One region of the Arthrobacter ginkgonis genome, then DNA from elsewhere that is predicted to be linked to it. Evidence: riboswitches for the same ligand, from Rfam matches in the RefSeq annotation. Region 1 holds a riboswitch; each other region holds the start of a gene.

Region 1 (4,202 bases):
GACCTTGAACCCGCCCGCCGCCAGGCGCTCGGCTGCGTCCAGCAGCTCCACCGCATCGGGCAGCAGCGTCTCCTCGTCGGCGACGACCTCCAGCTTCACCCAGTCCGTTTCCAGCGCCTCGCGGGCCAGTTCGGCGGTGAGCATGGCCTCGCGGGCGGTGTGGCAGCCGGCGGTGTTCGGCAGGACCCGGATCCCGCGGCGCTGCAGCATCGCGTAGATGGATTCGCCCTCCCCGGGGGTGTGCCGGCGCAAGGCGACCGTGGTCAGTTCCGTGCCGGAGGCCAGCAGGGCCTCCTCCAGCACGGCCTGGCTTGGCGCCCCGCCGGTGCCCATGACCAGGCGCGAGCCCAGTTCGATGCCGTCGATGACCAGGGTTCCCATCCCGCTAGCCACTCCGCCGTTAACCACCTTGCCGTTAACCACCCTGGACCGCCGTGAGCAGTTCGATCGCGTCGCCAGCGCGGACGGTTGTTTCAGCCCAGCGCCGGCGCGGCAGGACCTCCTGGTTGAGTGCGACGGCGACACCCAGCCGCCCGCCGTCGACGGGGGCGCCGTCCGCGCCGAGCTCGCGGCCGGTCCGCGCCTGGACCAGCTTCAGGATGCTGCCGGGCAGTTCCCCGATCGCCTCGCCGTTGAGCGTCGCCGGCGCGGGGCCGGGCTGTGGTGCCGGTGTTGTCATGAGAACCTCCAGGGGTCAAAGGGTGCGGGGTCAAAGGGAACGAGATCAGAGGGAGCGGGGCCGGCTGCGTGCCCGGGTGGAGCCGGGACGCCAACAAGTGCGGCAACGGCGGCGGCCGCCGCCGCGCTGAGCAGGACCCCGTGCCGGTGGAAGCCGACGGCGACCACCAGCCCGGGCGCGGCCCGGCCCAGCAGCGGCAGATTGTCGGGGGTGCCCGGCCGCGCCCTGGCGATGGTTTCGGCCAGGTCCAGTTCGCCCAGGGCGGGCATCAGCCGCAGCGCGTCGCGCAGCAGGCGGTGGACTCCCCCGGCACCGACACCGGCCCGGCCGTCCTCCCGTTCGGTCGCCCCCACCACCACTTCCCCGTCGGCGCGGGGCACGATGTAGACGGACTGGCCCCCGACCAGGCCGCGGACCACGTTCCCCGAGGGCAGCGGGCCACCCGGGACGGTGCGCAGGCGCAGCACGTCGCCGTACACCGGGCGCACCGGCAGGCGCAGCGGAGCGGGCAGGCCCTCCAGCGCTAGCCCCTCCCGCACCGGCCCCTCCCCCGTGCCTCCGGCCCGGACCATGCCGCCACCGGTGGCCAACACGACCTCGTCGCAGTCCAGCCGCCCGCCGTCGTATTCCACGAACGGGCCGGCGCCTGCGCCGCAGCGCACCGCCCGGGCCGCGACGAGACGCGCGTTCGGCAGCGCCTCCAGCGCGGCGACCAGGGCGGCGGCGGTGCGGCGCGGATCGGTCTGGTGGTCGCCAACGGCACGGAAGGCGCCGGCCAGGCGCGGTGTCAGCAGGGGCTCGGCGGCACGGGCCTCGCGCGTGGTGATTTCCTCGACCGCCAGCCCCAGCGCGGCCTGCGCGGCCCGCAGGTCCGCCAGCGTGGCCCGGTCCCCGGAATCGGCGGCAACCACCAGCGTCCCGCCGGGCCGGAAGCCCGTGGACAGCCCGGAGGCCGCCTCCAGCTGCGCGGCCCAGGACGGCCACTTCGCCGCCGCGGGCAGCGAAAGGCCCAGCAAGTCCCGCTCCTGGTAGTGGAATTCGGTCACGCCCGCGAGCATCCCTGCCGCGGCGGCGGTGGCCCCGCCGGCCGGAGCCGGGTCAACGACAACGGTCTCGACCCCGGAACGGGCCAGTTCCCAAGCGGCCGAGAGCCCGATGATCCCGGCCCCGACAACGACGCAACGCAATGGATGTACCTTCCCTCCGCCGGCATGACCCGGATCAGGTTCTACGGTCGGCATCCGGGCCGGCGAATGCCGGCCATGCCCTCTCAGCCCGTCTGCGGGCTCCCGTGGTTCCCCCATTCTAGGCACACCTTCGGGGGCGTGCGTGCCGGGGCACTGCCAGGTCGAATCCTGCGCGGCGTAGTCCTACGCGGCGGGCATCCACTGCATGGCGACGTCGAACCCCAACCGCACGATCAGGGCGGCGACCACCACCAGGAACACGATGCGGATGAACCGGGCGCCGCGGCCGATCGCCGTGCGGGCGCCAATGTAGCCGCCGACCATGTTGGCCATTCCCAGCAGCAGGCCGAGGCCCCAAAGCAGGTGCCCGCTGGGCAGGAAGAACACCAGCGCACCGAAGTTGGTGGCCATGTTGACGATCTTCGCCTTGGCGCTGGCGGCCAGGAAGTTGTAGCCGAGGACCACCACCATGGCGATGATCAGGAACGATCCGGTGCCCGGGCCGATCAGCCCGTCGTAGAACCCGATCGCCAGGCCGATCGTCCCGGCCAGGACATAGTGCCGGCGCCCCTGGTGGCGCAGCCTGGTCAGCTCGCCGGCGGTGGGCCGGAAGGCGGTGAACAGCGCGACCGCGACCAGGGCGGCCAGGATGACCGGCTTGAACACCGCGGACGGCAGCAGGGTGGCCACGATCGCGCCGGCGAAGCTTCCGGCCAGCGCGATCGCCGCCATGGGGAGCGCCGTCTTCAGGTCCGGACTGGCGCGCCGGTAATAGGTCACGGCGCTGGTGGTGGTTCCGAAGATCGACCCCATCTTGTTGGTCGCCAGCGCCTGGACCGGGGCGATGCCCGGGACCAGCAGCAGGGCAGGGAGCTGAATGAGCCCGCCGCCACCGACGACGGCGTCGACCCACCCTGCGGCCAGCCCCGCCGCCAGCACCAAGAGAATGGTTCCGGCCTGGAGGTTCTCCAGGCCGGAACCGTTCAGCAGTTCGGTCACGGGCGCGGCAGGTCCCAGCCCCGAACCTTGGCCACGAGGGTGTCCACGACGTCGGCAACCGCCACGTTTTCGGCCGTACCGGTGGCGCGGTCCTTGACCTCGACCAGGCCCTCGGCCAGGCCGCGGCCGACGACGGCGATGGTCGGCACGCCGATCAGTTCGGCGTCGCCGAACTTCACGCCGGCGGAGACCTTGGGGCGGTCGTCGAAGATGACCTCCATGCCGCGGGCCTCGAGCCCGGCCGCGATCCGCTCGGCCTCGGCGAACAGTTCCTCGCCCTTGCCGGTGACCATCAGGTGCACGTCGGCCGGGGCCACGTTGCGCGGCCAGACCAGGCCGCGGTCGTCGTGGTTGGACTCGGCCAAGGCGGCGACCGCACGCGTGACGCCGACGCCGTAGGAGCCCATGGTGACCGTGACCAGCTTGCCGTTCTGGTCCAGGACCTTCAGTTCCAGCGCCTCCGCGTACTTGCGGCCGAGCTGGAAGATGTGGCCCATCTCGATGCCGCGGGCGGTTTCCAGCGGGCCGGAGCCGTCCGGGGCCTCGTCGCCGGCACGAACCTCGACGGCCTCGATGGTGCCGTCCCAAGTGAAATCGCGGCCGGCGACCAGGCCAAAGACGTGTTTGCCGTGCTCGTTGGCTCCGGTGACCCAGGCGGTGCCCACGACCACGCGCGGATCCACCAGGAAGGTGATCCCGCTGGCGGACTTTTCGCCCAGCGTCGCGGCGTCCAGGCCGAGGGCCGGACCGATGTAGCCCTTGACCAGGGCCGGAACCTTCTTGATGTCCTCGTCGTTGGCGGCCTCGATGCCGAGCTCGCCGGCGATGGGCAGGTGGGCGCCGATGTTGGCTTCGATGCGCTTGAGGTCCACGGCGCGGTCGCCGGGCACGCCGATGACGACGAGCTGGCGCTCGCCGGTGGGCAGCGTCACGGCCAGCACCACGTTCTTCAGGGTGTCGGCGGCGGCCCACTCGCGGTCCTCGCGCGGGGCGATCTCATTGGCGCAGGCAACCAGCGAATCGATGGTCGGGGTGTCCGGGGTGTCCTTGACCTCGAAGGCCGGGGCGTCCGCGTAGTCGATGTCGGCCGGAACCACGGTGGTCACGGCCTCGACGTTTGCCGCATAGCCTCCGGCCGAGCGCACGAAGGTGTCCTCGCCAACCTCGGTCGGGTGCAGGAACTCCTCCGACTTGGAGCCGCCCATGGCGCCGGCGGTCGCGTGCACCGGGACGATCTCCAGGCCAAGGCGGGAGAAGATCTTCAGGTACGCGGCGCGGTGCGCCTGGTAGGAGGCCTCCAGGCCGGCGTCGTCGACGTCGAAGGAGTAGGAGTCCTT
Region 2 (4,202 bases), on a different contig from region 1:
CCCTGTTCCTGGTCACGGGCCTGATCGAGCGCCGCGGCGGCACCTCCAACGTGGACCGGCTGGGCTCGCTGGCCCGGCTGTCCCCGGTGCTGGCGGTGCTCTTCTTCCTCCCCGCGATGAACCTGGCCGGCATCCCGCCCTTCTCCGGGTTCCTCGGCAAGCTGGGGCTGATCCAGGGCGGCGTGGAACTGGACACCCCGCTGGGCTGGGTGCTGGTGGGCGGCTCCGTGGCCACCTCGCTGCTCACGCTGCTGGCGGTGGCGCGCGTCTGGAACCGGGCGTTCTGGCGCAAGGCCGAGGACGCGGAGAACCCCGACCCGCTGCTGCTGGTCACGGCCGCCGACGGGTCCCCGATCACCACCTACCGCTCCGTGGCCAACTCCGGTAGCCGCTTCAGCGGCCGCGGGGACACCGCCCTGCTGCCCCGCGGCATGGTCGGGCCCACCGCCGGCCTGGTGGCCCTGGGCGTTGCCCTGACGGTGTTCGCCGGCCCCCTGTTCCAGCTCAGCGAGCAGGCCGCGAGCCAGATGCTCGAGCGCACCCCGTACATCGAGGCCGTCTTCGGCGCCGAGGCGACCTACGAGCCCGGGAGCCTGAAGTGATCCGGCGCGGAGGCCGGCCCGGCGCGGGCGCCGCGCAGCAGGGGCCGCGTCTGACCTTCTGGATCGAACTGCCGCTGCTGGTGTGGATGGCCCTGGTCTGGGGGGCGCTGTGGCAGGACTTCTCCGCCGGCAACCTGGTGTTCGGCTTCCTGATCGCCCTGGTGGTCGTCAACGTGTTCCGGCTGCCGCCGGTGGAACTGAGCGGACGCTTCAACGTCTGGCGGGCCTTCGTGTTCGCGCTGGGGTTCCTCTGGGACGTGGTGCTGGCCAGCTTCCAGGTCTTCGCCCTGGCCGTGTTCCGCGGACCGCGCGTGCGCAGCGCCGTGGTCGGCGTGCGCCTGCGGACCCGTGACGACCTCATGGTCACCGCCGTTGGCCATGCGCTGACCCTGGTGCCGGGCTCGTTCGTGGTGGAGGTGGACCGCGTCAGCTCCACGCTGTACCTGCACGTGCTCAACGTGAACACGCACGCCGAGGTGGAAAAGGTCCACAGCCACATCCTGGACATCGAGGCGCGGCTGATTCGCATCATGGGCACGCGCGAGGAGGTGGCCAGGATCGATGCCGAACGGGCAGGCCAGGCCTCCCCGCCGCCGCAGAACCACGATTTCACCCCGCCCGGCGGGATCACCGCAGGGGAGGAGGCGCCATGATGATCGCCGTCGCTTGGATCTGCGGGGTGCTGCTCTCGGTCGCCGCCGCGCTGGCCATCGTCCGGATCGCGCGCGGACCGTCCATCCTTGAGCGCGTGCTGGCGCTGGACGTGCTGCTGATGATCGTCGCCGCCGCGCTGTGCGTGGACATGGCGGTGAACAAGCACACGAACAACCTGGTGTTCGTGGTGGCCGCCTGCGTGATCGGCTTCATCGGCTCGGTGACGGTTTCCCGCTACGTGACCGACCGGAGGAACTCATGAGCGGCGCCCTGGACACCGTGCTCGAGGCCGTGGCGGGCGTGTTCCTGGTGGTGGGCTGCCTGATGTCGGTGGCCGCCGGCATCGGCATGCTGCGCTTCCCGGACCTGCTCTCCCGCATGCATGCGGCCACGAAGCCGCAGGTGCTGGGCCTGGTCCTGCTGCTGTCCGCGGTGGCGATCGAATTGCGCAGCTGGGCGCTGGTGCCGGTGCTGCTGCTGGCCTGGCTGCTGCAGCTGCTGACCGCACCGGTCAGCGCCCACATGGTGGGCCGGGCCGGCTACCGCACCAAGCACCTGAAGAAGGAGACGCTGCTCGTCGACGAACTGGACCAGGTCGTGGCCCGGGCGGCGCTGCAGGACGGGGCCGGAGCGGAGGGCCACGGACGCGAATCCTCCGGCCGCGAACCCGCCGGGCACGACGCCGGCCTGGACGCCGCGGGCCCTGACGGCGGTGCCGCCGCCGGTCCGGCCGGCACCTAGCCGGCCGGAGGGCGGAGGGCTAGGACTCGTCCGCGTCCTGGCCGAGGCGGGAGATCGCGAACCGGGTGCCGTGGCCGGTGAGGACCTCGATGGCGGCCCCCACGGCCGCGGAAACCATGGCGAAGGCCAGCACCTGGCGCAGCGAGGACTTCACGTTGGCCTCGGTGTCGCCTGGCCGCGGCGGCCTGGCGCCGGTGACCTTGGTCCAGACCAGTTCGACCACCTTGGCGCCGGCAAACCCGGCGGCGAGGGTCACAAAGGGTCCGGCCAGCTTGAGCAGTGTCTTCATCAACGGTTCTCCCAACTAGACGATGCCCAACCAGACAAAGGGCGGTACGGCCACAGCATAGCGTGGCTGTACTATGGCATGACTGAAACAAACGACAGGGGAGCGCCTGCGCCCGGCCCGTACGGCCGTGCAGCCAGGGCGCTGAGAGTGCGGATCGCCGCAGACCCTCGAACCTGCTCCGGCTAGTACCGGCGAAGGGAGTCGAGATCTCAGGGTGCAGCGGCACATGCCGCCGAATCCCTCCCCTCCTTGCCCTCAAGGAGGAATACATCATGGCCCACCCGGTCAACACCGTCCCCGCCGCACGCCGTTCCTGGCGCGTCGTCGACATCGTCGTCGCCGCCGTGATCGCGGTCGCCTCCGGCGTCATCTTCTGGGGCTGGAACCTTGCCTACGCCGGCATCGGCGGACTGTTCCTGTTCTTCCCGCCCGCATCCTCCGTGGTCACCGGCATGTGGCTGTTCCCCGCGGTCCTGGGCGCCCTGATCATCCGCAAGCCGGGAGCCGCCCTGTTCTGCGAACTCGTCGCCGCCGTCGTCTCCGCGTTCCTGGGTTCCCAGTTCGGCCTGACGGTCCTGGCTTCCGGCCTGATCCAGGGCCTGGGAGCGGAACTGGTCTTCGCGCTGTTCCTCTACCGGCGCTGGGACCTGGTTACCGCCCTGCTCGCCGGCGCCGGCGCCGGCCTGTTCGGTGGCATCAACGACGCCTTCATCTTCAACTGGTTCCCCGAATACACCACCGCCATGAAGATCGTGTACGTCGCCGGCACCACCCTCTCCGGCGTCGTCATCGCCGGCCTGCTGTCCTGGCTCGCCACGCGCGCCCTGGCCCGCACCGGCGCGCTGTCCGCGCTCGCCTCGCGCAAGGCCGCGCAGGAACCGGTGTTCGGCTAGGCCATGTCCGCAGACACCGGAACGACGGCGGCCGCCTCCGCGCCCGGCGGGGCCGGCGCCCGGCCGGAAGCCGTGGTGCCGGCCGCGGTGTCCGCGCGCGGGTGGGGCTGGCGCCACGCAGGCCGCTCCGCCCCCGCCATTAGGGGCCTGGACCTGGAGATCGCCCCCGGGGAGCGGGTCCTGCTGGTGGGCCCGTCCGGGGCCGGCAAATCCACCCTGCTGCACGCCCTGGCGGGAGTGCTGCACCACGACGAGGAGGCCGAGGACTTCGGCGACCTGCTCGTCGACGGCCGCCCGGCCGAGGCCTCGCGCGGGCGGGCCGGACTGGTCCAGCAGGACCCGGAAACCCAGGTGGTCCTTGCCCGCGTGGGGGACGACGTGGCGTTCGGGGCGGAGAACCTGGCCGTCCCGCGCGCGGAAATCTGGGACCGCGTGGCCGCGGCCTTGGATGCCGTGGGGCTGGACGTGCCGTTGGACCACCCGACGGCGCACCTGTCCGGAGGGCAGAAGCAGCGCCTGGCGCTGGCGGGGATCCTGGCCATGCGGCCGGGACTGGTGTTGCTGGATGAACCCACCGCCAACCTGGATCCCGCCGGCGTGCTGGAAGTCCGCGACGCCGTGATCGCCGCGGTGGCCGCCACCGGGGCGACCCTGGTGGTCGTCGAGCACCGCCTGGCCGCCTGGGCCGGGCACATGGACCGCGTGGTGGTGCTCGAACCCGGGGGAGGGGTGTCCCACAGCGGGACCCCCGAGGAACTGTTCGCCGAGGGCCCTGTCCGCACCGAACTGATCGAGGCCGGGGTGTGGGTGCCCGGGCACGTGCCGGTCGTCGAACGGGCGGCAGGCCGGCCGGACGCCACGCCGGGACCGGTCCTGCTTGCCGCCGCCGGCCTGGCGGTTTCCCGCGAAGCGTCCCGCCGCCGCCGGTCCCCAAAGGGTCGGCGCGCGGTGCTCTCCGGCGTGGACCTGGACCTGCGCGCCGGCGAGGCGGTCGGCATCACCGGCCCCAACGGGGCCGGCAAA
Region 3 (4,202 bases), on a different contig from region 1:
CGGAGGTTTCCCGTCCGGACGAGGAAGACCTGCAGGCCGGCCGGCGCGTCCGCGCGCTGGTTCCACGCAGGAACCACGCGCGCTTCGAGCTGCCGGAGCGGGACCCCGTGGAGATCCTGGCCGGGCAGCACACCACCCGCGAGCCGGACCTGGTCCCGGTCCGGATCGGGCGCATGCTGCAATCGCCCTTCGCCTACTACCGGGGCGCCGCGGCCGTGATGGCACACGACCTGGCCCGCGACACCGCCACCGGCTACCGCGTGATCGCCTGCGGCGACGCGCACCTGGCGAACTTCGGGCTCTATGCCTCGCCGGAACGGCGGCTGGTCTTCGACCTGAACGACTTCGATGAGGCCTACCCCGGCGCCTGGGAGATGGACGTGAAGCGGCTGGCGGCCAGCCTGTGGCTGAATGGCCGCGCCAACGGCCATCCGGAAGCGCGCTGCAGGGACGCTGCCGCTGCCTCCGTGCGTTCCTACCGCACCACGGTGCACCGCCTGTACGACATGTCCGTCCTGGAACGCTACTACTACCAAGTGGAGGCGGAGGCGCTGCCGAAAATGGCCCACCAGGCGGCCCGCAAGGCCCGCCAGAGCACCTCCGAACGCGTGATGGAGAAGCTGACCACCGTGACGGAGAACGGCATCCAGCGCATCGCCGAGCAGCCTCCCTTGGTCCGCCGGCCCGCCAACCCCGACTGGGACCGCCTCTCCGGCCTCTTCGAGGAGTACCGCAGGACCCTGCGCACCGATACTGCCCTCCTGCTCAGCCAATACAGCATGGTGGACTGCGCCTCGCGCGTGGTCGGCGTGGGCAGCGTCGGCACCCGCTGTTTCCTGTTCATGCTCCGCGGCCCCTCCGGGGACCTCCTGTTCATGCAGTCCAAGGAAGCGGGGCGTTCGGTCCTGGAGACCCACGGGAAAGTCACGGACGCGCCGAACGCCGTCACCCAGCAGCTGATCCTCCACGGCCACGGCTTCCGCGTGGTGGCGGCGCAACGGATCCTGCAGGCCCAGTCGGATCCCATGCTCGGCTGGGTCCGCGGCGTGAAGGGGGAGGACGGCATCGTTCGCGACCACTACCTGCGCCAGTACCGCGACCTGAAGGGTTCGCTGGACCTCGCCCAACTGTCCCCGTCCGCGGCGGAGACCTACGGCGAATTGTGCGGGGAACTCCTGGCCCGGGCGCATTGCCAGAGCCCTGGCAGCCGCTTCCTTTCCGGATACCTCGGCAACGGCGACAGCTTCGACGTCGCCGTCACCACCTGGGCGGGCCGGTACGCGGACCAGACGGAAGCCGACCACGCCGCCCTGGAGGAAGCCGTCCGCGTCGGGCGGCTAGAGGCCCTGCGGGACGTGTAACGCGCAGCGAGGGTGGGGAGGAGTCGTGGACGCTAGATCAGCTCGCCGCGACGCCAGGCCCGCGCGGAAGCCTCCAGGTCCTCGGCGGTCTTGACCAGTTGGCGTGCGCTGCGGGTCAGCTTGGTCGCGTGCGGTTCGTTGGCCTGTTCGGCGGCGTCCGCGTGGTGCGTCTGGCCCAGCGCAACGACGCGGCAGTACGCGGCGGAACGTTCCAGCGCGACGTCGAACTCGCCGTCGAACGCGCCGGAGAGGATCGAATCCGCCATCGAACGCAGCTCATCCGCCCCGGGCGGCTCGGCGACGCCGGCGACCACGTGCTGGACCTGCGCGACGTACCGGCCCTCGCGGAAGTAGGCCGCCATGCGTTCGGGGTTCTGCACCGTGGCGGCGCGCAGCGCGTACAGCCGCCACAGGGCACCGGGCAGGGACCGGGGCGGGCTCTCCGCCCACAGTTCGGCGATCGCCTCCAAGCCTTCCTTGTCCGCCAGTTTCACCAGCCGTCGGGTGACCGCCGGATCGGTGCTCGCGCGCCCCTGATGCACCAGGGCCGCGGCGGCCAGGTGGGCGGCCTCGGACACGCGGGCCGGATCGGCCCCGCCCACGAACGGTTCGAAGTCGACCGGCGCGAACGGGACGGGCTTGTGCGGGCGCGGGGCCGAGGCTCCGGACCCGCTGGCTGGGACTGCGCTCATGCGACAAGAGGATACTCCGGTGCCGCGGGCGTGGCGCCGGGAGGGCGTGTCCGCGGCGAGTGCACGAGGCAACGCCGGGAGATCCGCTAGCATTGTTGAAGGCCTTTACGGTCTGGCGGGCCTCTAGCTCAGTTGGTAGAGCATCGGACTTTTAATCCGCGGGTCGCGGGTTCGATCCCCGCGGGGCCCACCGCCGAATCCCCGTCCTCCCCGCGGAGGCGGGGATTCCTTTTTGCCGGCCCCTTTGCCGGGGCCTCTCTGCCCGGGCGCTTCGGCTGCGCGCCGGCCTTCCTTCGTTGCGTCAGATTCCCGGTGCGTCAGAGCCCCGTTGCGTCACAGTCCGCCTTCCGCCCGCTGCGGCAGGCGGCGGCCACGCGGGCCGGTGTAGGGTCGTGGCTGAACACGGGAGTCCGGTGAGCCGGGCTGAGAGGAAACTTCTCAAGTTTCGACCGTTGAACCTGATCTGGATCATGCCAGCGCAGGGAGTCAACATCGAATCCTGTGCCCTGTTTCTCACAACAGAAGGGCGCGAAAATGCATCCGAATTACCCCACTGAAGTCACCGACCCTGCCTTGGCGCCTGCCGCCGCCGGCAGCCCCACCCTGAGTCACGACAACTTCGGCATTGGTGCCAGGGTCACCCTGGCCGTGATGAGTGCCGACTACGCCGAGGTCATCCTCGGGTCGCTGCAGAAGGCCGATGCCACCGGGCTGGAGGTTCAGACGGGCGACGTGAGCACCTTCGTGGCCGGCCGGGAGCCGGACCTGCTGCGGTACCTGAGCCAGCTCATTTCGGCGGCCGGCCGCGGCGGTGCCCACGTTGTTGCCACCGTGCACCTCTCCCGCGGCTGCCCCGGCGAAGTGCAATGCGAACTTCCCGGCGGAGCCGGCCCGCTGCGCAGCGAGATCGTCGAACTGGAGGAGACCGGGGTGCAGGCGGCAGCGGAGTGGGCCCTGTACCCGCTGGAGGACACCGGCCGCGACGGCGTGGACCCGGACCACATGCGGGACATCTACGCCGCCGTCGACTACGCCAAGGCCAAGGGCACGTTCGTGAAGTCGGAACATTTTGTCACCCGCCTGGAGGGCGACATCGCCCGCATCCTCGAGACAGTGGCTGCCGGCTGGGTCCTGGTCGGCCGCACCGTCCAGCACGTGACCACCCACCTCACGCTCTCCATCAACAGCCCCTCGGCCCGCTAAGCCTCCACCTACTTCAAGGGTTACTTCCATGACTTCTCACAGCACGCTGACCCCTGCCCGCAAACGCCCCGCCTTAGCGCTCAAGGACCTGGTCCTCATGGTGGTGCTGGGGGTGGTATTCGGCTTCCTCTACTGGGTCCTGGTCCAGGCCTGGACCGGCCTGTCCATCCTCATGGGCCCGGCCGGAGACCTGGCCCAGCACTTCCTGATCGGCGGCTGGCTCCTGGTGGCGCCGATCGCCGTGGCCATCATCCGCCGGCCCTTCGTCGGGATCATCGCCGAGGTGCTGGCATCGGTCATCGAAGTGGTGTTCCTTGGCTCCGCCGTGGGCCCGATCCTCTTCGTCTCCGCCGCGATCCAGGGCCTGGGCAGCGAGATCCCGTTCGCGCTGCGCGGCTACCGCTCCTTCGGCTGGGGCACCTTCGCCCTCTCGGGCCTGCTCGGGGCAGGACTGGTGTTCCTCTTCTCCGCTTTCCGCTTCGGCTGGTACGGCCAGGAGCTGTTCGTCCTGCGCTTGGTCCTGCAACTGGCCTCCGGGCTCATCCTGGGCGGCCTGCTGGCAAAAACCATCGTCGGGGCCCTGGCGAAGACCGGAGTGGTCGACAACTTCGCGATCGGCCGCGACCGGATCAGCCCCGACCCGATCAGCAAGGTCTAGCCTGATGGCCGCTGCCCACCCCGGGACCGTCGAACCCAAGCCCGGCGCCGCTGCCCGGAGCCGAACGGCTGCCCGGCAGGCCCCGTCCACGGTTCCGGCCGTGGAGCTGAACGATGTCTCGGTGGAATTTCCCCGCCGGACGGGGCCGGTGCTGCGCAAGGTGGACCTTCGGCTGGAACCGGGTGAGCAGCTGATGGTTTTCGGCCCCTCCGGCGCCGGAAAATCCACCCTGCTGCAGTTGGTCAACGGGGTCATCCCGCACGCCGTGGCGGTGCAGCTGTCCGGGTC

Evidence for each region. Region 1 has a riboswitch for thiamine pyrophosphate ahead of thiO (glycine oxidase ThiO). Riboswitches for the same ligand answer to the same signal wherever they lie in the genome.
Region 2: it holds a riboswitch for thiamine pyrophosphate, as region 1 does, so the genes downstream of both, ABD912_RS06340 (ECF transporter S component) here and thiO (glycine oxidase ThiO) in region 1, are expected to answer to the same signal.
Region 3: it holds a riboswitch for thiamine pyrophosphate, as region 1 does, so the genes downstream of both, ABD912_RS01615 (YkoF family thiamine/hydroxymethylpyrimidine-binding protein) here and thiO (glycine oxidase ThiO) in region 1, are expected to answer to the same signal.

What each region holds. Positions count from the first base shown of each region.
Region 1 is NZ_BAABEO010000023.1:249,975-254,176, reverse strand. Features, by position in the region: gene ABD912_RS17345 (thiazole synthase) at 1-381, opposite strand, end outside; gene thiS (sulfur carrier protein ThiS) at 416-679, opposite strand; gene thiO (glycine oxidase ThiO) at 676-1,866, opposite strand; TPP riboswitch at 1,860-1,982, opposite strand; gene ABD912_RS17330 (sulfite exporter TauE/SafE family protein) at 2,050-2,865, opposite strand; gene ABD912_RS17325 (proline--tRNA ligase) at 2,862-4,202, opposite strand, start outside.
Region 2 is NZ_BAABEO010000008.1:813,428-817,629, reverse strand. Features, by position in the region: gene ABD912_RS06365 (Na+/H+ antiporter subunit D) at 1-602, shown strand, start outside; gene ABD912_RS06360 (Na+/H+ antiporter subunit E) at 599-1,255, shown strand; gene ABD912_RS06355 (monovalent cation/H+ antiporter complex subunit F) at 1,252-1,518, shown strand; gene mnhG (monovalent cation/H(+) antiporter subunit G) at 1,515-1,997, shown strand; gene ABD912_RS06345 (DUF4235 domain-containing protein) at 2,017-2,286, opposite strand; TPP riboswitch at 2,373-2,503, shown strand; gene ABD912_RS06340 (ECF transporter S component) at 2,559-3,179, shown strand; gene ABD912_RS23535 (ATP-binding cassette domain-containing protein) at 3,183-4,202, shown strand, end outside.
Region 3 is NZ_BAABEO010000006.1:20,536-24,737, forward strand. Features, by position in the region: gene ABD912_RS01600 (DUF2252 domain-containing protein) at 1-1,361, shown strand, start outside; gene ABD912_RS01605 (hypothetical protein) at 1,394-2,053, opposite strand; tRNA gene ABD912_RS01610 (tRNA-Lys) at 2,171-2,243, shown strand; TPP riboswitch at 2,446-2,555, shown strand; gene ABD912_RS01615 (YkoF family thiamine/hydroxymethylpyrimidine-binding protein) at 2,588-3,256, shown strand; gene ABD912_RS01620 (ECF transporter S component) at 3,285-3,914, shown strand; gene ABD912_RS01625 (ABC transporter ATP-binding protein) at 3,919-4,202, shown strand, end outside.